DNA from 4 places in the Aliivibrio logei genome. Region 1 is predicted to be linked to each of the others. Evidence: predicted binding sites of a transcription regulator. Region 1 holds the regulator's gene; each other region holds the start of a gene.
The links. Region 1 encodes CRP, which controls carbon source genes, mostly activating them, when cyclic AMP is high. Its sites were predicted from a motif close to TGTGANNNNNNTCACA; they were not measured.

Region 1 (6,098 bases):
ATAAGGAATACCCATGTCTGAAATGACTCCTCGTGAAATTGTACACGAATTAGATAGCCATATTATTGGTCAAGATAAAGCAAAACGATCAGTCGCCATTGCATTACGTAACCGCTGGCGTCGAATGCAACTTCAACCAGAATTACGCGCAGAAGTAACGCCTAAAAACATTTTAATGATCGGACCTACAGGTGTCGGTAAAACAGAGATTGCTCGTCGTTTAGCAAAACTGGCCAATGCACCGTTCATTAAAGTAGAAGCGACTAAATTCACAGAAGTCGGTTATGTAGGCAAAGAAGTCGACAGCATCATTCGTGATTTAACCGATGTCGCGATCAAAATGACACATCAACAGGCGGTAGAAAAAGTAAAATTCCGCGCTGAAGAGCAAGCTGAAGATCGTATCCTTGATATTTTATTACCACCCGCTCGCGATGCATGGGGTAAGAATGAAGAAGGTGATAATGACTCTGGCACTCGTCAATCTTTCCGTAAGAAATTGCGTGAAGGAAAATTAGACGATAAAGAGATTGACGTTGATGTTGCTGCACCTCAAGTGGGTGTCGAAATCATGGCTCCTCCAGGCATGGAAGAAATGACGAACCAACTTCAGGGCATGTTTCAGAACCTATCTGGTGGCGAAACAACGAAAAAGCGCAAGATGAAAATCAAAGATGCGCTTAAAGCCCTTGCTGAAGAAGAAGGCGCTAAATTAGTCAACCCTGAAGAGCTAAAAGAACAAGCCATATTTAACGTAGAAAATCACGGCATCGTCTTTATTGATGAGATAGATAAAATCTGCAAAGGATCAAATTCTCAATCTGGTGATGTATCTCGCGAAGGCGTTCAACGTGACCTTCTTCCATTAGTGGAAGGCAGCACAGTAAGCACGAAACATGGCATGGTTAGAACTGATCACATGCTATTCATCACATCAGGTGCATTCCAAATGGCGAAACCATCCGATTTGATCCCTGAATTACAAGGTCGCTTACCGATCCGTGTTGAGCTAGAAGCGCTAACGGCAAATGACTTTAAGCGTATTTTAACCGAGCCAAATGCCTCACTAACTGAGCAATACATCGCTCTATTAGCGACTGAAAATGTCAATATCGAATTTACTGAAGATGGTATTAGTCGTATTGCAGAGTCTGCATTTAGAGTTAATGAAACGACAGAGAACATCGGTGCTCGTCGTTTGCACACCGTAATGGAACGTCTAATGGAAGAAATTTCTTATGATGCTTCAGAGAAAGGCGGTGACAGCTTAACGGTAGATGACGCTTATGTAACCTCTCGTTTAGGTGAATTAATTGAAAATGAAGACTTAAGTCGCTTCATTTTGTAATCATACCCCCTTTTAAAAAAGGCCCGATTCAACACTGAATCGGGCCTTTTTACATTAATTTTTTCAAATGTAATTACGCAATGATTTCCCAGCTGTGAGTCATTTCAATACCCGAGCCAAGCATTAAACACACTGAACAATATTTCTGTAAAGAATCTGCCGTCACTCTTTCCACGATCGTAGGATCAAGCTTATTCCCTGTTATCTCAAAATGAATATTTACGTGAGTAAATAATTTTGGTGCCACATCTCGACGAGCACTTGATAGCTTAGCGACACAACCCGTGACCGCTTGATTGGCTGATTTCAGACCATCAATCACATCAACAGAGCTACATCCTCCCGCCGCCATTAATACCAATTCCATCGGGCTTGGTGCTTTTTCTCCACCATTACCATCCATAACAACAGAGTGACCAGATTGTGATTGACCTAAGAAAGTAAATCCATCAATCCATTTAACTTCAGCATTCATAAAAGCCTCTTTACAACATAAAAGGAAAACTCGTGATCCATTTCACGAAATTGTGCCCTTGGTCGCACTATTCATACGATCAAAGTCAAGAAATCGATTGCGAAACAGGGTATTATTTTATCAATTATCTCAACGAACATGCAGCCTTGTTCCGATAACCATATTCTATAGGCCAAACTGATATTTGGCTCAGTTATTTTAAAATGGACATCGCCTACTTGGCAAACGCAGAGGAAGTATAAAGTATGGTTCTAGGTAAACCTCAGACAGATCCAACATTAGAGTGGTTCTTATCTCATTGTCACATTCATAAGTACCCATCAAAAAGTACTTTGATTCACGCGGGTGAAAAAGCTGAGACTCTTTACTACATCGTAAAAGGTTCTGTTGCTGTACTGATTAAAGATGAAGAAGGAAAGGAAATGATCCTTTCTTACCTTAACCAAGGTGACTTCATTGGTGAACTTGGTTTGTTTGAAGAAGGCCAAGAACGTTCAGCATGGGTTCGTGCAAAAAGTCCTTGTGAAGTCGCTGAAATTTCATTCAAGAAATTCCGTCAACTTATTCAAGTAAACCCAGACATTCTGATGCGTCTTTCTGCTCAAATGGCAACTCGTCTACAAATCACTAGCCAAAAAGTGGGTGATTTAGCATTCCTAGACGTAACAGGCCGTATCGCTCAGACTCTACTGAATCTAGCTAAACAACCAGATGCAATGACTCACCCAGACGGCATGCAAATTAAGATCACTCGTCAAGAGATCGGTCAAATTGTAGGTTGTTCACGTGAAACTGTTGGTCGTATCTTGAAGATGCTTGAAGAGCAAAACTTGATTTCAGCACACGGTAAAACAATTGTAGTTTACGGCACTCGTTAATTTAACGATAACCATAAACAAATAAAAACGCAGCCCATAAGCTGCGTTTTTTTATGAGTAGACTTTACGACCTAAAGACGTAAAAACGTAAATTACCCATCGGTACTTTCAAAAATCTTATCCGCAGAAGCCTCAACAAACCCTTGATATAATTCCCCTGTAGGTAAGGCATAACGTTTGGCAAACTCATAAAAACCACCCGGAATGTCAAATTCACCCTCAGTAAAGTTTACGGTTACTTTATCAGCCATCGTTGAGGACTGCTCTAAATGAACCTCAGGAGATCCTTTTACTTCTCCACCAACTTCATTAATAGAAAAACCCGCTTTTCGAAGATGTTGATTTACATCCACCACGCTATCAAAACCATCCAACTGATTAACATACACAGTAAAATGATTTGCCCCATAACCATGAGCCGCCAACCAAGAAGCGTATTCACTTTCTTTTGCTAACGTTTCGTACTCTTCATAACTTAATGACCAAGGTCGGCCAGAAGACAAAAAGTCATTACTAACAAAATAGTGGGTAGGCACTTGTTTAACTAATTTATGAATAATATCTTGAGCCTGAACAGAAAGTTCCTCAACTAATAATTCACTAATAAACACTTTAGGCACTTTTGGATCTGGATGTTCGAAATGTTGAGCTTTTAATTTTTTAGCAACAAACTCATATTCATCACACGCTTTATAGCCCATCGCTAAAAATGGCGCCGCTAACGTAGATAAACCCACTTTAGATAGATTAAACGTTCTTAGTGCGATGTGATCATTAATAATCTCGTCACCGCCAGACAGTAATTGTCGAACCTTCCCAGCAGAAGGAGATAGACGAACGACATAATCTTGCCATAGTGCCGAAAATAAAGAATTCACATTATTCATACTCGTTACCTCTTAAAGAGTTAGTCCTGGAGATAATTGTGCAGGAATTTCACACGCGTCACCTTCCATCGATGCCATTGGATAAGCACAATAATCTGCCGCATAATACGCACTCGGCTTCATATTACCCGATGCACCTGGGCCACCAAATGGCGCATCACCACTCGCACCTGTCAATTGACGATTGCGATTAACGATACCTGCACGAATGTGTTCTACAAAGTATTCCCACTCACTGTCATCCGTCGATACTAGACCCGCAGATAAACCATAGCGAGTGTCATTAGCAAGCTCTACCGCTTCTTCTAATGTCTCGTAACGCACGACTTGTAGCAATGGTCCAAAGTATTCTTCATCGGGTAATTCAGCAACGTTAGTAGCATCGATAATCCCCGGAGAAACAAAGGCGTGACCTAGGCTTTTTGCTTCAAGTAGAGACTCCCCACCTAAATCTTGTAAATTCTTCTGAGCGTTGAGAATAAACTCTGCTGCTGCGACTGAGATTTGTGGTCCCATAAATGGCGTATTCTCGGCAAAAGGTTGATCAACCACGATGGTTTTTGCCACTTCAACGAGACGAACTAATAACTCATCTCCCGCCTTACCTGTAGGAACATACAAACGACGGGCACAAGTACAACGCTGGCCTGCACTAATAAATGCCGATTGAATAATCGTATAAATTGCGGCCTCTTGCTCACCAAAGGACTTGGAAATAACCATTGGATTATTGCCACCCATTTCTAGAGCGAGCATTTTCCCGGTATCTCCAGAAAATTGACGATGCAGGATATGCCCCGTATTGGCACTGCCAGTAAACAGCAAACCATCAATACCTTTGGCACTCGCTAACGCTTCACCAGTTTCACGAGCGCCTTGCACCAAATTAATCACCCCATTTGGCAAACCCGCTTGTTGCCATAATGTCATAATGACTTCACTGGTCCACGGCGTTTGCTCTGATGGTTTTAATACCACCGTGTTACCCGCAAGCAATGCAGGAACGATATGGCCATTAGGGAGGTGACCAGGGAAGTTATACGGTCCAAAGACCGCCATTACACCTAATGGGCGATGTCTGAGTACTATTTTATTTCCCGCCGCTTCACGCTCTTTATGGGGCGTTCTTTCATGATACGCACGTATAGAGATGGCAATTTTACCTACCATCGCGCCCGCTTCTGTTTTTGTTTCCCAAAAAGGCTTTCCAGTCTCTTTAGAAATGACTTCAGCAATCTTATCCGTGTTCTCTTTCACTAACGCTGCAAAACGCTCAATAATCACTTGGCGCGCTTCGAAAGGCTGCTTTTTCCACTCAATAAAGGCATGTCGTGCCGCACTAACCGCAGACTCAACTTGATCTTTGGTTGCGCTTTCTCCCTGCCATACAACGTTGCTGTTGTATGGGCTTAATGATTGTATTGCTTCACCGTGGCCAGAAACCCAATCCCCTGCAATCCAATGTGTCATATCCTTTGTCCTCTATTGAGCCAGTAAACGTACGTAATCATCAACATCGACTTGTAATGCATCTGCCGCATCTCTAGTTAAATGAACGGTATCAGTGGCTTTGTCATAAGCAGCTGTTGTTGCCGTTGCTCTAAAATTTTCAAACGATGTATTTGAAATTAAATACTGTTGAGAGCTGTTATGTTCTGTAATGATAACTTTGGCTTTAAATGAATTTCGCACCGATTCAATGCTGCGTAAATCGCACTCTACTGTTGGGCCCGCGTCAAAAATATCCACATAACCACGACAACGAAACCCTTCATTCTCTAACAGTTTTAAAGCCGGTTTAGTACTGTCATGCACCTTGCCGATAACCGCTTGTGCCTCAGTGCTTAACAGACTGACATAGATCGGTAATTTAGGCATAAGATCGGCAATAAAGCCTTTGTAACCAATACCTGTTAAATAATCGGCTTCGGTGAAATCAATAGAAAAGAAGTGTTTTTGTAACCATTTCCAAAACGGCGATTGCCCCTCTTCATCTGACACACCACGCATCTCTGCAAAAATAGTGTCTGAGAAACGATGCGGGTGTTCTGCCATCATTAAAAATCGGGCTTTTGACATCAAGCGACCATTGAGGCCTTCACGAAATTCCGGACGTAGAAATAGAGTACAAATCTCAGTACTTCCCGTGTAATTACTGCCGAACGTCAGCACTTTTACCACATTGTTTACGTTTAATTTACGAGAGAAATGAACCACTTTACTGATGTGATAATTATAAAATGGTGAATCGAGTCCGACTGCCGCTTCTATCCCTGTGGTTCCGGTCACTTCACCGGTAACCGTGTCTTCGCCAACCATAAGGTAGCCTTCAGTCCCAGGGGAAAGCGCTTCTTTTTCAAAACTTTCTGTGGAATGATCAATACGATTTCTAAGCTGCTCTTCATTAACGGGTAATGACGTAAAACCATGTCCAGACTCTACGGCACACTGATGAAGTGCAGGATAATCTTCCTGAGTAATAGGGCGAATAACAAGCATCAATAATCCCT
Region 2 (6,098 bases), on a different contig from region 1:
GAATTGTCTCTATTAGATAAAGCCGGTGTCGTCAATTACTACAGTAAAAGAAGTACCAAAAGATACTATTACTCGATACTAGACAGCAATGAAAGCAGTGTAGATTGGGAGGCAAAGGCAACCGAGTTATTAGGTCATTGCTGTGACAATATACTAAAGCTGAACATTTCTCCTAGTACGGACGTTGTTCAATTTATTAAACAGAAAGACGTTCAACTTACTCGTTAGTCTACTAATTACGTATTTATGGTTAAATACAATAAGCTCCAAATGAGAGTTTGGAGCTTATTATTATTTACTTTTGAGCTTGGTAATCAAATTCAGGGATCGTAATTTCAACACGGCGATTCTGTTGACGACCAAAAACACATCACGATATGACGATGCTTAATTTAAGAAGGAAGTCTATATACCCTGAAATAAAATAAAGAGAGCGCTTTATAGTTAATTATTTATGTAGTGCTAAATCACACGAGGTTCGATGAAACTTTCTTTTTCAATGCCGCAGCCCTACCTTTGTTTTTTATGCTATATGGCGCTTATTTGGTGCCTTTAAATGCCCATTTATGTCGATTTTAAGTTGTTGTTTTTTAAGGCTTTATATTTATTGGTCTTTACTTCAGATACTGGTAGTCTTCTTTCATACGAATTGGAGAAGTAAAGCATGGCTAAATATAATGAAATATTTGATAACGTGGATTTTTCGAAACAAGATTTAAGAGAATCCTATTTTGAAGGGTGTAAGTTTTATCGATGTGATTTCAATCGAACCAATCTGAGAGACTCCCGATTTGTTGATTGTGTTTTTATCGAACAGGGGGCAATTGAAGGTTGTCATTTTGATTACAGTGACTTAAGGGACGCATCATTTAAACGCTGTCGCTTAACCATGTCTAATTTTAAAGGCGCAAATTGCTTTGGTGTCGAATTTAGAGAGTGTGATTTAAAAGGAGCTAATTTTGTTCAAGCCAGTTTTGTTAATCAAATAAGTCATCAAATGTATTTCTGCTCTGCTTATATTACGGGGTGTAATTTGTCTTATGCGAATTTTGAACGCCTATGTATCGAGAAATGTGACTTGTTTGAGAACAAATGGAACGGAGCTAATTTACAAGGGGCATCTTTTAAGGGATCGGACCTTTCTCGTGGCGCATTCTCTGAAGACTCGTGGGGTCAATTTAGAATGCAAGACGCAAACTTATGTCATTGTGAATTGGATGGTTTAGATCCCCGTAGAATTGATTTAACCGGTGTTAAGATCTGTGCATGGCAACAAGAGCAATTATTAGAGCCATTAGGATTAGTGGTACTGCCTGACTAAAAGGACTATTTGATGGATAATCTGTTTAACAATATACCGAGTGATTTAACGAATGAAGTGTTTACGGATCTCGTCAGTACTCATGCTGTCCGTATTGAAAGAATAGTATCTTCTGGACAGAGCTCACCTGTCTCTGGTTGGTATGACCAAGATGAAAATGAATGGATATTGGTATTAGAGGGGTCGGGCACCATTTTGTTTGATGATGGTATAGAGAAAACGTTATGCAAAGGAGATTATTTAACGATCCCTGCGCATCAAAAGCATAAAGTGAGCAAAACGGATCCCGATAATTTAACGATTTGGTTGGCTGTTTTTTATTGAATTAGAGGATGTTAGGTATATAAAAAGTAACCTGTTATCAAAATGGTGTGTACTTACATTATTAATTTTAATCGTATATTCTGACAGTATCTAAATTCAATAACGGAAAATAGTAACATGAATAATGTCCTGACTATCGTAGCAAAAATTGACGCTCATAATGATAAGGTAGAGTTCGTAAAAGCGGAGCTACTAAAGCTGATTGAACCGACGCTTAAAGAAGCGGGTTGTATTCAATATGATTTGCACCAAGATAATGAAGATCCAAGTGTGTTTGTATTCTATGAGCAGTGGGAAAGCCGCGAGTTGCTACAAGATCACTTAAATAGCCCTCATTTAATTGGTTATGTAAAAGCAACAGAAGGCATGGTGTCTTCATTCGTGCTGAATGAGATGACAAAGCTTTAATATCTCGTTATTTATATGTAGTAGATAAAAAAAGACACCGCGAATAGGGTGTCTTTTTTATGATTTACATAGAGGTGAGATTAGAAAGACAAGAAGATGCCTGCAACTGTGGCACTCATTAAGTTTGCTAATGTTGCTGCAAAAATAGCTTTCATGCCTAACCGTGCAATATCTGGGCGACGGCTTGGAACAATACCGCCTAATCCTCCCATTAACATCGCAATAGACGTTAAGTTCGCAAAACCACATAGAGCGAACGTTACGATAGCTTGCGAATGTTCACTTAATTGATCTTTGACTGTCATTAAATCCGCAAAGGCAACAAATTCATTAATGGCAATCTTTTTACCGATTAAACTTGCAGCCACCATGGATTCAGACCAAGGAACACCAATTAACCAAGCAACAGGGGCAAACAAATAGCCAAAGATAAGATCTAAGCTTAAATGGTCAAATCCAACCAGCATCCCAATCTTATGTAATCCACCGTTCAATAGAGCGATAAGGCTAATAATAGCCAATAGACTAGCACCAACCGCAAATACGATTTGTAATCCATTTAACGCGCCCTGAGAGGCGGCATCAATGATATTTACTGGTGCATCATCAGGGGTTTCTTCTTCGTACTGCGTAGACTCATCAATCTCTTCAGTTTGAGGAACAATTAATTTTGCCATCATTAAACCAGCGGGTGCTGACATAAAGCTCGCTGCAATTAAATAGCGCAACTCAACGCCTAAACCTGCGTAACCAACCATTGTGCCACCAGCGACAGAGGCGAGACCACCGACCATTACAGCAAATAATTCAGAACGCGACATTTTTGCAAGGAAAGGGCGTACAACTAAAGGCGCTTCAACAGAGCCAACAAAGATATTTGCGGTAGCTGACATTGATTCTGTACGTGTGGTTCCAAGAAAGCGATGTAACCCGCCACCGATGGTTTTAATTATCCATCCCATGATACCAAGGTAGTACAACACAGAAATTAACGCAGAGAAAAAAACAATCGTTGGTAAAACGTTAACCGCAAAAATAAAACCTAATTTATATTGTGCTAAGTCACCAAATAAGAATTCAGTTCCAACGCGGCCATAAGCAATGATATCTGAAACCGCAGTAGATATGCCGTTTAAAATGGTGCGACCGATAGGAACATAAAGAATGAAACCGGCAAACAAGATTTGAATAAAGAAAGCACCTAAGACTGTGCGCCACTTAATCGCTTGTCGATTTTCAGAAAAAAGAAATGCAACCGTAAAAAGGCTAATAATGCCTAAAATACTGACCAGAAAGTCCACAGCCAAACTCCAATAATAACTAGTGTAATGATTGCGAAGGTATTCTAGTCAAAAATAAAAGTGTGACAAGGATCAAGTTGTTATTGATCGTACATAAGAATAACAAAAAGAAGGCTAATTGATTGTCTATTCATCAAAAAGGTAATAATTGAGAGTTTTATCACATATATAAGAGTCAGTTGTTACTATATGGGATAATAAGGCTGAATATTATCCCTAATAATTGCATGTTTCGTCGTTTATATATTATCAATTTTCTCTGAATTAATATGCTGATGAACAAATTCCATAAAAACATGGACTTTTTTAGGTAAGAATTTACGACGAGGGTAAACGGCATATAACGGCATCGACTGATTTAATTCCCAATCGGGTAAGAGTTGGATCAGCTTACCGGTACGCAATTCATCAGACAGTAAATACGTTGCAACGTAACCAATTCCACTTCCTGCAATTGTTGCATTCCGAATCGCATCAGCTGAATCAATGCGATAATTCCCTGAGACTTTAATTTGTAGATTATCGTTATCTTTATGAAACCCCCATACATTGTCTTTACGTTCTCGACTCACATAAGTTAAACAATTATGCTTTTTTAAATCATAAGGATGATAAGGGATCCCTTGTATCGAAAGATAAGAAGGGCTAGCAACTAAAACAAAATGACAATCAATTAAGTGACGAGCAACAAATCCTTCAGGAGGAGAGTCCATGACTCCTATCCATAAGTCTAATTGCTCTGCGATGACATCAATTTTATGATCAAACAAGGTAATTTCAACATTCAATAAAGGGTAGCGCAGATGAAGCTCTGACAGATAAGGCAAAATATGATTGGTTGCGAATGACTGAGCAATACCGACTCGTAGTTTTCCTTGTAGATTGTCTACATTAGAAAGCAGTTCATTTTCTGCTTCATTGATTTCATCGGCAATATTCGCGCAATGGACGGCAAAAGATTGACCCGCTTCGGTAAGAGAAAAAGAACGAGTGGTTCGTTGCACTAATTGAACTCCTAAGCGTTCTTCAAGCAACTGGATCTGTTTACTTACCTGAGTTCTAGATATTTCGAGAAGTTGAGCAGCTTTAGTAAAGCTTTGTTGTTGATGTAGTGCGTTGAACACAATCATTTGTTTGGCTTGCTTTAACATGAGCGTCTCGATTAATGGTAATTGACCAACGTTTGACTAATTGTAAGTGTTCAATGCAATTGAATAAAGTGAGTTATGATTTTGTTTTTAGATGCCCTTACAAGTGATAGTGATATTTTTGTGTTATGTTATATTTAACTGATTGATCTTGTTGATAGTCTGTAGAAATAATACGTGTTTTAGAATAAATAAAGGATGATGACATGCTTTTTCCATATAAGAATATTGTGATTTTAACTGGCGCTGGTATTTCCGCTGAATCTGGGATTCAAACATTTCGCGCCAGTGATGGCTTATGGGAAAATCACCGAATTGAAGATGTAGCGACACCGGAAGGTTTTTTCAAGGATCCTGATTTGGTTCAAGATTTCTATAATAAACGTCGAGCGTTATTAAAGAGTGATGCTATTCAACCAAATGCGGCACATAAAGCATTAGCTCAATTAGAAAAAGAACTCGATGGGACCGTTACTATTGTGACTCAAAATATTGATGACTTACACGAGCGTGGTGGAAGTAAAAATGTGATTCATATGCATGGTGAACTCAATAAGATTCGCTGTGAAGAATCGAATCAAGTGATTGCTTGTACTGATGATATACAGACTGGTGATTTGTGTCATTGTTGTCAGATCCCTGCACAGTTACGTCCTCATGTTGTTTGGTTTGGTGAAATGCCTCTTGAAATGGGAAGAATTCACGATCTATTAAGTCAGGCAGATTTGTTTATTTCTATTGGTACATCAGGTTCTGTTTACCCTGCTGCTGGCTTTGTGCATGAAGCCACATTACATGGTGCACATACCATTGAAATTAATCTTGAAGCAAGTGCTGTTGAAGATGAGTTTGAAGAAAAGCGTTATGGGAAAGCGGGGGTGTTAGTGCCTGAACTTGTTTCTGAATTATTAGAAGTATAACGTTTACTTTGTCGGTTATTTTCTCTTATTAAATAAAAAAGCCAATGAATATAATCATTGGCTTTTTGTTTTAATGATACATGAACTATTACATATCAACTTTTAGGCGTTGGAAATACTCATCGTAAAGTGCGCTTGCTTTACCGACTTCATCTTGCCATTCACCTGAGTCCATCACTTCTTGTGGTGGAAAGATGTTTGGATCGTTTGCAAACGATTTAGGAAGAAGAGGATATGCTGATTTAACTGGCGTAGGGTAACCAATCTCTAAAGCAATTTTAGCTGCGTTCTCTGGACGAAGTAAGAAATCCATCATTTGGTGTGCCGCGTCGATGTTTTTAGCTCCTGATGGGATAGCTAAGCTGTCCATCCAGAAAATCGTGCCTTTATCTGGCCATACGATCTGAATGTTTGCGCCTTCTTCACGAGCCATATAAGCTGAGCCATTCCAAAGCATACCTACGCTTGTTTCACCAGCAAGGTATGGATTTGCTGGGAAATCAGAGTTAAAGACTAATACATTTGGCATTAGTTTTTTAAGCTCTTCATAAGCCGCTTTAATTTCATCGGGGTTTGTTGTATTTCCTGAATAACCAAGTTTAGTTAATGCGATATGGAACACTTCACGAGAGTCATCCATCATCATTAACTGACCTTCCCATTTCTCATCCCAGAA
Region 3 (6,098 bases), on a different contig from region 1:
TCCAATTACCATTATCTGTTAGGTGGAGAGTACCTAAAGTCCCAACAATGTTGGTATTAGAAAAGTGCGCTTCACCGGTATCGACATCCGTAACAGTCAGTGTTCCTGAAGCTTGAAGTTGTGATTCTTCGGTCACCGCGCCGGTATTTGATCCTGATATTACAGCAGCGTCATTAGTGCCATTAACGGTAATAGTAATTTGATGAGGAGTACTATCGACCGAATGCACGGTGATGGTATCGGTTGCTGTCGCGCCTTTACCTAACGCTTGAACGGTTGGGTTAGTATTATCTAGATCGTATGTCCAATTACCATTATTTGTTAGGTGGAGAGTACCTAAAGTCCCAACAATGTTGGTATTGGAGAAGTGCGCTTCACCGGTATCGACATCCGTAACAGTCAGTGTACCTGAGGTATGAAGTTGTGTTTCTTCTGTCACCGCACTAGTATTTGAGCCACCAATTACCGCTTTATCGTTAGTGCCATTAACCGTAATTGTTACTTGATGAGGTGTGCCATCGGCTGAATGAACGGTGATGGTATCGGTTGCTGTCGCGCCTTTACCTAACGCTTGAACGGTTGGGTTAGTGTTGTCTAAATCGTAAGTCCACGCGCCATTATCTGTTAGGTGGAGAGTACCTAAAGTCCCAACAATGTTGGTATTGGAGAAGTGCGCTTCACCGGTATCAACATCAGTCACAGTCAGAGTGCCTGAGGTTTGAAGTTGTGATTCTTCAGTCACCGCGCCGGTATTTGATCCTGATATGACAGCATTATCGTTAGTGCCATTAACCGTAATTGTTACTTGATGAGGCGTGCCATCGGCTGAATGAACGGTGATGGAATCGGTAGCAGTGGAGCCTTTACCTAATGCTTGAACGGTTGGGTTGGTGTTATCTAAATCGTATGTCCACGCACCTGAATCAGTTAGATGTAACGTGCCTAGTGAGCCGATAATATCTGTGCTTGAGAAGTGCGCTTCGCCAGTATCTATGTCAGTTACAGTCAACGTACCTGAGGTATGAAGTTGAGATTCTTCCGTCACTGCGCCAGTATTTGAGCCCCCAATCACTGCTTTGTCATTAGTGCCATTAACCGTGATTGTTATTTGATGCGGCGTGCCATCGGCAGAATGAACGGTGATGGTATCGGTTGCTGTCGAGCCTTTACCTAACGCTTGAACTGTTGGGTTAGTGTTGTTTAAATCGTACGTCCATGCGCCATTGTCAGTAAGGTGAAGCGTACCGAGTGTGCCGATAATATCAGTATTTGAAAAATGTGCCTCACCACGATCAAAGTCTATTATTGTCAGCTTTCCGGAAACATGAGTTGTCACATCTTCGGTTGTTGTCGCAGAGTCTTTTCCTGAAATAACAGCTTGCTGCTGTGAGTGTTGTGGTGGAGGGGTGCTTAATGTCGTAGGGTGTGTGACCAACATAGCAGGAGCTTGGTTAATTGTATGGTTTTGCACTGGCGTAGGAAGGATTCCAATGGGAGTTATTGCGTGCGAAGCTAAATGGGAACTACTTCGTGCGCTTGGAGTTACTATTGGTGTGTGCTCATTCGTATCATCTGGATTAGGTTGAATATTGCTCATTTTGTTTTCGACAATAGGATCTAAAGGTGAAATGAGTGATTCATTATGATGAGGATTTGACTCTTCTAATGTACCGCTTTCTATATTTGAGTATTTTTCTTCGAGGAATTCTTCTGGTGTAAATGTTTTAGAAAAAGAAAAACTTGGCAAAATTAGCATCAATTGAGGATAGAGAGAGATCCTTCTAGCTAAATAACGTTGGCTTTTATTTTTTTTATTTTTAATCGGTGATTTTTCTTTTCCCGAATCTGAAAATGATTTAGTTTTATTATTTGAGTTTGTTTTATCTGACTGCTTATTCATCCATGACCTCAATGCATAATATGTAACTTATTATAAGTTAAGGATATGAAAGGCTAAAAAGCCAATATTAAGGCTCATAATTATTTAAAAGTGGACTTCCATTTTAATAAAAATAGCCGTCATCAATTATATCGATTGAATTTGAAATGATTGTAAGGTCATGTAAGTCGCGTTAATCTTGAGTATAAGTTAACCAAAGGTCTCTATTTCTGTGATGCCAATCGGTTTTCCGTGCAAGAGTGTAATCTATCATCATTCCTTTCGGGATCTTAATCACACTAATGCTTTAACCGTTTGGGTAAAGTAACTTCATCGAATCAAATATAACTATTTAATCAACGCGACCCTACAATCGCAAGGAGTTAACCATGACAGCAGCAGTATTCCATTTAGGTGTTACCAAAGACGATCTTCAAGGCGCAGAAATGGCTATCATTCCAGGTGATCCAGCACGTGTTCAGAAAATCGCAGAACAAATGGAAAATCCTAAGTTTTTAGCAAGTCACCGTGAATACACTGTGTACCTAGCAGAATTAGAAGGCAAAAAAATTGTTGTTTGTTCTACTGGTATCGGTGGTCCATCAACGTCTATTGCTGTTGAAGAGTTAGCTCAATTGGGTGTGCGTACCTTCTTACGTGTTGGTACTACTGGTGCAATCCAACCGCATGTAAATGTAGGTGATATGATTGTAACGACAGGTTCAGTTCGTTTAGATGGTGCGAGCTTGCATTTTGCTCCAATGGAATTCCCAGCCGTTGCTGATTTTGATGTTGCAACAGCAATGCGTAAAGCGGTTGTTGACCAAGGTGCGACAGTACATACCGGTGTTACTGCATCAAGTGATACATTCTATCCAGGTCAAGAGCGTTATGATACGTTCTCTGGTCGTGTTGTTAAGCGTTTCCAAGGGTCTATGCAAGAATGGCAAGACATGGGCGTGTTAAACTTTGAGATGGAATCTGCAACGCTATTAACTATGTGTGCAAGCTCTGGTTTACGGGCTGGTTGTGTTGCTGGCGTTATTATTAACCGTACTCAAAAAGAAACACCTGATCACGTGACATTAAAAGAAACAGAAGCTCGTTCAATTAAAGTTGTGATTGAAGCGGCTCGTAATCTTCTATAATTACAGAAGCAAATAGATATAAAAAATGCCGCTGATTCTTAACGAATAAGCGGCATTTTTATCGCTATATATTGATGCAATTTAAAGTCCCGATAATAAAAAAGATCAGTTAATCGGTCTTTTTTATTATCGGGTCATTAATTACAAAGAGGTTAATGACCGCCAGCGGCTAAGAACCAGTTTAAGAGATGCTTTTTAAGATCGCCTAATTCATCAGGACCAATGATCGCTAAGCCTAAATCTTGTGCTCGCATAATGTCATTATTACGTAAAGGTCGGAAACTAACTAACATTGCTCGTGCTTGTAAGCCGCCAAGAAGGTCACGTAATGACTCTAATTTATAAAGCGTATCATCGCCATCATCACGCATGCCTTTGGTCTTACATTCAATGATATGCAGCTTGTTATTCACGATACTAACCACATCAAGTTCATTACGAACGTCTTTTGTGCCAATTTCACGGTGAACTTGTACATTCAATGAGTGATCTTGAAGCGTCGGTAAATATTGTTGAATATCGACGACGGTATTATGAACAAGAATTTCTAACCATTCTCCATTCGCTAAACGTCGAGCTTCTTCACAATCAAAAGTTAATGTGCCGTTTTCGTAGGTAGCTAATCCTGTTTCAACAAGATCAGTTAGCAACATATTAAGCTCTTTGTAGCTTTGTTGTTTCTCCGTAACTTCTACATCTAAACGTTGTTCTTTTCGACAGGTTGTTGCTAAATAGTTTAGCGTCGCAAGACCTGGGCCCAATTCAAGGGCGTTACTTGCCCAGCGTTGACATAATTCACGCAGACGCTTATCCATGCTTTCAGGAAGCTCTGTTTCAGAGAACTCACAACGAGCACCAAAAATAGCAAGATAATCACTTAATCGAATATTATCAGCAACGTGTTTTTGTTTGCGACCATCAGGATAAACCCAGCATAGTTTGTCACTGAAAGGTTCAACCACAAAAATAGGCCAATGGTATGAACGAAAAACTTCATAAGCAGAAAGAAGACGGTGACGAAGGCCACAGCTTGCGTTCAGTTTTACTTCGCTGTATCTATCTTTAATATCGGCCGCAAGCGCTTGTAGAGATTGCTTGATGAGATGAGTATCTACGATATTAGGGATTTCGTAAAACTCAGAGCTAATGCCTTTGTATTGAAGAATAGATTCTAAACGAACGAACATGTCTTTTTGATTTTCATCCCCAATGAAAATCATATGTTCGCCTTTTACAGAAAGGTCGAGAAGTGGAGTCACAAGACGGACAGGGTCTTGATCCATAATGCCAACATGAGTGATCATTTAATAATCCTTGTAATGTAATAACTACACATATAATGGTAATAAGAAGGCATGTGTAATTCATTTTTTCTATTTGATACAACAGTTATGAGGGGGGGGATGATAAAAATCAACCTATTATGAAATATTCTTATTTGGGCTTAAGTAAGAAAGACGATAGAATAGAGTCAATGTATGTAATTATAGAATGAATTTATGAGTTATTTACCGTTAGATGAATATAATCGCAAGTGGATATTCACTCATCAATCGATGCCTGTTAATGATGAACTGCTTCCATTGATCAAACCGTTTACTCAAGCGGAATCGGCTCAGGTTTGGAATAATTTTATTAGTGCGAATAGCCCAACAGCAGACCATTTTGACTCAAAAGAATGGCCGATGAAGAAAACCTCGTGGGTTAATGAAATTGATTGGCAACACCGTTGGGACAGTGATAATGAATCACTTCCTGATGAAGTACTCGAATTTATCGATTGGTCTGATGATGTGACAGTGTATTTCTGTTATGAAAAATACAATTTGATTGAAACATCATGGGGAACGTTTAAAAAAACGTGGAAGAATTTTTTATTCTATGATGATTTACCGATGCTGATCGGTAAGAAAAAATCACAAGCATTATGGTTTAACTCAAAAGGTAAAGTTAAGTTAGGCTCTCGCGGCTAAACCGTAATTTTAGATTGGTTAGATACAATAAAGGCCCGTTAAATGATAGCGGGCCTTTATCTTTTATGTGTAACTGATAGAAGAGACATGCTCAGGAGCATGGATTTCGAGATAGTGAGAAAAACGATCTAATTCAGTTTTTAAGTCGTCTATGCTTGCTTTATTTAAATGGATGATAAAACGTTGAAACTCATTGATATCCATTATCTGCTTGTTATACATAATCCATTCAACAATTAGCTCTTGGGGAACCGTGACAATATCACCGATCCGTTTAGCTGCTTTGCGTAACTCTCGAGTGCCGAAGCGAAACCAACCAACAAAATAAAGTAACACAGCAATAGCTAAAAAAGCGCTATATGCCATAAAGGTTTACCTTCAAATTGTGATAACGCTAGTATACGCATTTCATTCTATTTTTGAAGGTAAAAACAGCAACCTGACAGCTTTTTGACAAAATTGATTAATATGTCATCTGTTTTTTGCTAGTTTAATAAGCGAAGACCAGCAGGAAGTGCATCACCAAAGAGGCGTTTAGAATCCGCATCGGTTAGTGCTTGTTGGCTTGAAACCAAATCAATCCAACTCTGTGGAGAGCGACTTTTTTTCAATTTATCGATGATGCTTTCGCGTAATTCATCGGATACGTCGAGTGTTCTGTCGCCTGTTAATCGAGCCATCATGACGGCTGCAAACCCTGCCATTGGTTGAGCTTTCCAATCTTGTTCCAATAAAGTAGGAAGCCATTGAGTGACTTGATTCGCAGGGATCAAATTATGTTGGCTGCCATAGAAAGGGGAGCGAGAGCAAATACGTCCTAACGCCCACCAATGAACTTGAGCTTGATTGCCATTTTTGGCATGCCCCAGCATCCATGTAGACAGTAATGTTTTATCTTCGACATCTAAATGCTCAAGAGCGGCGGCTAATCGAACCATCGCTTCGTAACTTTTATTGGTCGCATCTTCTAATGTTTTTGGGTTGCGCAGAGAACCCGGGTGTAAGTATTTAGCAATGTCACCCAAAATAGTTTCTTGTTGTTCTTGATTTAATCCACCCGAAATTCGACGCCAGAACGTCCACCAATCATTCCAAGAC
Region 4 (6,098 bases), on a different contig from region 1:
TTCAGGCATCGTCATTTCATTAAAATAGACCGCCATTGCAAATGCTGCAATTTGACCTTCAGACACGGTATTTTTTGCAACACCTTGAATAAAAAAGTTAATTTCTTCTGTTGTTAGTACTTTATTGTCGCGTTTTCTACGAATAATCTCTTGTGGTAGATACATTAGTGCCTCCCCAATCTTGGTTGGGTAAATTAATATAGGTAGGGTTGAGGTAGGTGAAGCGGTAATGCCTCACCTAAGTCGATTTATTTATCGATATAAATCGAGTAACAGGAAACTAGTATGCAGATGGGTCTGCTGTTTCTGCTGTCACTTCTAATGTATTTAAAAGATTAGTCAGTAGGCTTGACGCACCAAAACGGTAGTGCATGTTATCAGCCCAATCGCCACCTAGAATATCATCAGCCATTGCTAGGTATGCTTGTGCATCTTCAGCAGTACGAACGCCGCCAGCAGGTTTGAAACCCACGGTTTTTGCTACGCCCATATCACGAATAACTTCTAACATCATGCGTGCATATTCTGGTGTTGCGTTCACTGGCACTTTACCAGTAGAGGTTTTAATGAAGTTAGCACCTGCTTCAATACAAATTTGAGACGCTTTCTTAATAAGTGCTTCTTCTTTTAGCTCGCCAGTTTCAATGATCACTTTAAGCAGAATATCGCCACACGCTTCTTTACATTGCTTAACCAGTTCAAAACCAACAGTTTCATTACCAGCAATCAATGCACGGTATGGGAAGACAACATCGACTTCGTCTGCGCCATAAGCAACCGCAGCTTTCGTTTCAGCCACCGCAATAGCAATATCATCATTACCGTGAGGGAAGTTAGTTACCGTTGCAATGCGAACATCAGGAGTCCCCTGTTCACGTAGCGTTTTTTTAGCAATAGGTACAAAACGAGGATAGATACAGACTGCTGCTGTATTGCCTACGGCTGTCTTCGCATTTTTACACAACGCAATAACGGCTTCATCTGTGTCGTTATCGTTTAGTGTGGTTAAATCCATCAACTTTAATGCACGTAGTGCAGCTGCTTTTAAATCGCTCATTGTTATCTCCGATAGAATAATATTCTTTGATAGTGCTGTTATATGCCTAAGCATAATACTGTATTGCTGTCTGAACTTTCGTTCTACATAAACAGCGTATGAGCGGACTTGATTCCTTGAAGAATTGAGCTGTAAAACGACGCCCAATCAATATCCTTTTTGCCGCCAGTACTTGGTACTGAAATAGCACCTCTTCATGAGGTACCGTTGAAATACTTGCTTATAGTATCAACACTTTATTGTGCCAACTAGTGAAAGCGTGTCTCCCTGTGAAAACACAGCGATTATGAAAAGAAACGCTCGATAATCCATTGATACCCGACAGCACCAAGGTAAACCCCAACAATTCCCATGACTCCGGAGAGGACGGGTGGTGCTGGAATAGGTAATTTAATGGCTGAAAATACAACGCCAACAATTAAACCGGCAAAAACCGACAGTAATACTTCATTCAACATAGTGAGCTCCCATGTTTTATTGTGTTTTTTAATCATAGCTCATTTAAATATGAATCTTTATTATGAGCAGTATTATAACAAGCTAATGAATGATGACTGGCGATGATAGGCAACGCAATCGGTTTGCATCTCACTCTTTTTACTTTAAATATTATGCCAATACAATTAATTAGATGTTCTCTTTATTACACAGGGAAATCATTTAGGAGTAAGACAAAAACACGGATAAGTAGTTACTCTATAATCCTCATTTTTACGAAGTTTGATCAATAATAATAAGCCCATGATCATTGATATTAAAAATAGACAGGCATAAAAAAACCCGCAACACGTTGCGGGTTTTTATCAGTCGTTTCTGTCTCTATAATATTAGATAGATAAGAATAGACCTGCAATTGTTGCTGACATTAAGTTAGATAATGTACCAGCAGCAACGGCTTTCATGCCCATCTTAGCGATGTCATGACGACGTTCAGGAGCAAGGCTACCTAAACCACCAAGTAGGATTGCTACAGAAGAAAGGTTAGCAAAACCACATAGTGCGAATGAAATGATTGCTTTCGTTTTCTCAGACATTTCAACGCCAGTTTGAGCAACTAACATGCCGCCATCAGCAACGTCTTTTAGGTAAGGTGCAAAGTTTAAGTAAGCAACGAATTCGTTAACTACTAATTTTTGACCTAAGAACGAACCTGCAACTGTCGCTTCTTCCCACGGCACACCGATTAGGAAAGCAACTGGAGCAAATACGTAACCAAGAATAAGTTCTAGCGTAATTTCTGGCATACCGAACCAACCACCAACACCACCTAGGATACCGTTGATTAGAGCGATTAGACCGATGAATGCAAGAAGCATTGCACCTACGTTTAACGCAAGTTGCATACCTGTTGCAGCGCCTGCTGCTGCTGCATCGATTACGTTAGCTGGTTTGTCATCGCCTTTGTTATCAAGTGCATCAAATTGATCAACCGGTGTTTCTGTTTCTGGTTTAAGAATTTTAGCAAATAGAAGACCACCAGGAGCTGCCATGAATGACGCCGCGATTAGGTACTCTAGAGGCACGCCCATAGACGCATAACCAGCAAGAACACCACCAGCAACAGAAGCTAGACCACCACACATTACTGCAAACAATTCTGATTGAGTCATTTTTGGAATGAATGGACGAACAACTAGAGGCGCTTCTGTTTGACCAACGAAAATATTCGCTGTAGCAGAAAGAGATTCCGCACGAGAAGTACCCAGTGCTTTTTGAAGAGCACCACCTAAGAAGTTAATCACAACTTGCATGATACCAAGGTAATAAAGTACCGCAGTCAATGATGCAAAGAACACGATTACAGGAAGTACACGCAGTGCGAATACGAAACCGCCGCCACCAAATACTTCAAACATTTTATTCGATACTAAGCCACCGAATAAGAATTCGATACCCGTGTTACCGTAGTTGATTACATTCGCAACCGCTTCAGATGCACCTAACAGTACATCACGACCCACAGGTACGTATAGTATGAATGCACCTAGAATAAATTGAATGGCAAAAGCGCCACCGACAGTACGTAGATTGATTGCTTTACGGTTATCAGATATTAGTACTGCAAATGCAAGCAGCGCTACTATCCCAACCAAGCTCATTAACAGGCTCATAGTTAAAAGTTTCCCTAAAATTGATTGTTGGCGTGTTTCAAATTAGCGGGGGCGATTATACTCATTGAACCACCAAGAAAGTAATGCCGCTGTCACATATTCTGCTAACGTACATCGTACATTCATTCATTAGTGTGATCTTTATCACTAACGAATATCTAAAGATTCATCAATTACATCTAAAGCAATGACTAATAACTCAAATCCCAAACAAATGATTGGCATTTCTGTAAACAGCATTCGCAATCGTTTCCCTCGGTTCTTTTCGTATCAAAATTAAACATTCTAGGATATTAGAGACTTTATCTGGGCTATTAGGCGTCCCTTGAAATCCAGATAATGGCATATCTGGCGCGTCAGTTTCTAACATCAACCACTCTAAAGGAAGCTCAGAAATTGTTCTTTTTGTTTTCATCGAACGCTCATAACTAATCACTCCCCCTACACCGATGAAAAAACCGAGTTTAATAAATGCTTCAGCTTGTTGCGTACTACCACTAAAACCGTGGATCACCCCACCTTTCAATGGTTTTATCTCTCGTAATATCTTCAATACCACATCATGACTTTTACGGCTGTGGATAATCAAAGGTAATTCGTACTTTACAGCTAACTTACATTGCATTTTAAATACGTTCATTTGATGCTTTTTATCGTACTCTTGATTCCAAAAATCCAATCCACACTCACCAATAGCGACGCATTTATTCGCCTTATTCGCCTTATTCGCCAATAATACCTCTAACTTTTTCACATCATCTTCATCGTTCTCAGTTAAAAATTGAGGGTGAATACCTAATGCATAATAAAGTTCGGGATATTGATGAGAGAGTCGTTCTACCGTCTCCCAATTGCTTGAATTAACACTAGGAATGATCAGCTTTTTCACACCAACAGAGCGTGCCTTTTCTAAATAAAAAAGTTCATTGTCTTTAAAAGGCGGAAAATCAAAATGACAGTGCGAATCAATCAGTTTTGTTGTCATTGCTTATCTCTTCTTTTTTATAAGGCACACAACTGCGTTTATTTTCTGGTGTTAACCCTAATGAGAGGCACCAAGCGTCATATTTTTCAACCCACTGCTTTATTGTCTTCCAAATCATAATCACCATCTCCCTTTAAACACCAATACTATAGATACAAAAACGGAGCCTACATAGGCTCCGTTTAATTATATTCACTTTAATAAATTAGTGTTCACGCGTTGCTCTAAATTGAACATCAGGAAAGCGTTCTATCGCTAAATTCAAATTAACCATCGTTGGGGCGATATACGTTAAGTTATTGCCACCATCTAATGCTAGGTTAGTTTGATTCTTACGCTGGAATTCATCTAGCATTTTGCCATCAGAACATTCAACCCAACGAGCGGTTGCAACACTGATGCCTTCATAAATAGCTTCTACGTTATATTCAGATTTCAAACGAGAAACAACCACATCAAACTGAAGAACACCAACCGCACCAACGATCAGATCATTGTTTTGTAATGGACGGAAAACCTGTACAGCACCTTCTTCAGATAATTGCACAAGTCCTTTCAGCAATTGTTTTTGCTTTAGTGGATCACGAAGACGAATACGACGGAACAGTTCAGGGGCAAAGTTAGGGATCCCTGAGAATTTCAAATTTTCACCTTGAGTAAAGGTATCACCAATTTGAATCGTACCGTGGTTATGCAAGCCAATAATATCACCCGCATAGGCCACTTCAGCACGAGCACGGTCACCTGCCATAAAGGTTACCGCATCAGAAATACTGATGTTTTTACCTGTACGAACGTGGTTCATTTTCATGCCTTGAGTATAAGTACCTGACACGATTCGCATAAAGGCAATACGGTCACGGTGTTTAGGATCCATGTTTGCTTGGATTTTAAACACAAAGCCAGAGAATTTTTCTTCTGTCGCTTCAACTGGACGCTCTGTCGCTTCACGGGTTTGTGGCGCAGGAGCCCATTCCGTCAAGCCTTCAAGCATATGATCAACACCGAAGTTACCTAGTGCCGTACCAAAGTAGACTGGCGTTAGCTCTCCTTTAAGGAAAAGCTCTAAATCAAATTCATGAGCAGCACCAATAACCAGCTCTAACTCTTCTCGAACACTGAGCGCAAGTTCATTACCAATTGCAACATCAAGCTCTGGGTTATCAAGGCCTTTGATCGTACGCACTTCTTGGATCTCATGGCCATGGCCAGATTGATACAAGATCGTTTCATCACGGTGAATGTGATAAACACCTTTAAATTCTTTACCACAACCAATCGGCCATGAAATAGGAGCACAAGCCATACCTAGCTCACTTTCTACTTCATCAAGCACTTCCATTGGGTCTCGTACTTCACGGTCCATTTTGTTCATGAACGTTACGATTGGTGTATCACGTAAACGCGTTACTTCCATCAATTTACGAGTACGATCTTCGACACCTTTCGCGGCATCGATAACCATTAGACATGAATCAACCGCCGTTAATGTACGGTAGGTATCTTCAGAGAAGTCTTCGTGCCCAGGAGTATCAAGAAGGTTAACAAGGCAACCGTTAAATGGAAATTGCATTACTGACGTAGTAACAGAAATACCACGTTCTTTTTCCATTTCCATCCAGTCTGATTTTGCGTGCTGGTTTGAACCACGACCTTTTACCGTTCCCGCTTTTTGAATCGCGTTTCCGAATAATAATACTTTTTCAGTAATGGTTGTTTTACCCGCATCCGGGTGAGAAATGATGGCAAACGTTCTACGTTTACCCACTTCTTGTAAAAAAGACATAAGCGTTGATAATCCTGTAAGATTTCAGAAAGGATGTAATTAATCGAGATTATACTCAAAGACGTTCATTATCTAAAGCATCGAATTAAAATAACCTTCGCGATTAGATAATAGGCATTAAAAGAATATGTAACTCATGATAATCGCGTCTTCTTTACC

Region 2: A6E04_RS05615 (NupC/NupG family nucleoside CNT transporter) is a predicted target of CRP. The motif match lies at 3,504-3,519, and genes of this name have one in related genera.
Region 3: udp (uridine phosphorylase) is a predicted target of CRP. The motif match lies at 2,163-2,178, and genes of this name have one in related genera.
Region 4: A6E04_RS14005 (NupC/NupG family nucleoside CNT transporter) is a predicted target of CRP. The motif match lies at 3,302-3,317, and genes of this name have one in related genera.

Annotation. Positions count from the first base shown of each region.
Region 1 is NZ_MAJU01000006.1:127,036-133,133, forward strand. Features, by position in the region: gene hslV (ATP-dependent protease subunit HslV) at 1-1, shown strand, start outside; gene hslU (ATP-dependent protease ATPase subunit HslU) at 14-1,348, shown strand; gene A6E04_RS03760 (OsmC family protein) at 1,422-1,823, opposite strand; gene crp (cAMP-activated global transcriptional regulator CRP) at 2,069-2,701, shown strand; gene A6E04_RS03770 (DUF1338 domain-containing protein) at 2,794-3,588, opposite strand; gene astD (succinylglutamate-semialdehyde dehydrogenase) at 3,601-5,058, opposite strand; gene astA (arginine N-succinyltransferase) at 5,071-6,087, opposite strand.
Region 2 is NZ_MAJU01000008.1:299,076-305,173, forward strand. Features, by position in the region: gene A6E04_RS05595 (hypothetical protein) at 1-228, shown strand, start outside; gene A6E04_RS05600 (QnrAS family quinolone resistance pentapeptide repeat protein) at 665-1,321, shown strand; gene A6E04_RS05605 (cupin domain-containing protein) at 1,334-1,645, shown strand; gene A6E04_RS05610 (putative quinol monooxygenase) at 1,763-2,053, shown strand; gene A6E04_RS05615 (NupC/NupG family nucleoside CNT transporter) at 2,134-3,354, opposite strand; gene A6E04_RS05620 (LysR family transcriptional regulator) at 3,594-4,505, opposite strand; gene cobB (Sir2 family NAD+-dependent deacetylase) at 4,709-5,422, shown strand; gene A6E04_RS05630 (extracellular solute-binding protein) at 5,511-6,098, opposite strand, start outside.
Region 3 is NZ_MAJU01000008.1:39-6,136, forward strand. Features, by position in the region: partial or broken gene A6E04_RS04170 (VCBS domain-containing protein) at 1-1,900, opposite strand, end outside; gene udp (uridine phosphorylase) at 2,269-3,027, shown strand; gene A6E04_RS04180 (DUF1887 family protein) at 3,180-4,331, opposite strand; gene A6E04_RS04185 (DUF2947 domain-containing protein) at 4,527-5,000, shown strand; gene A6E04_RS04190 (hypothetical protein) at 5,064-5,366, opposite strand; gene A6E04_RS04195 (Hsp70 family protein) at 5,486-6,098, opposite strand, start outside.
Region 4 is NZ_MAJU01000013.1:181,344-187,441, reverse strand. Features, by position in the region: gene deoA (thymidine phosphorylase) at 1-165, opposite strand, end outside; gene deoC (deoxyribose-phosphate aldolase) at 281-1,057, opposite strand; gene A6E04_RS14010 (XapX domain-containing protein) at 1,342-1,512, opposite strand; gene A6E04_RS14005 (NupC/NupG family nucleoside CNT transporter) at 1,885-3,168, opposite strand; gene A6E04_RS14000 (TatD family hydrolase) at 3,368-4,153, opposite strand; gene A6E04_RS21175 (hypothetical protein) at 4,134-4,271, opposite strand; gene prfC (peptide chain release factor 3) at 4,359-5,939, opposite strand; gene rimI (ribosomal protein S18-alanine N-acetyltransferase) at 6,057-6,098, opposite strand, start outside.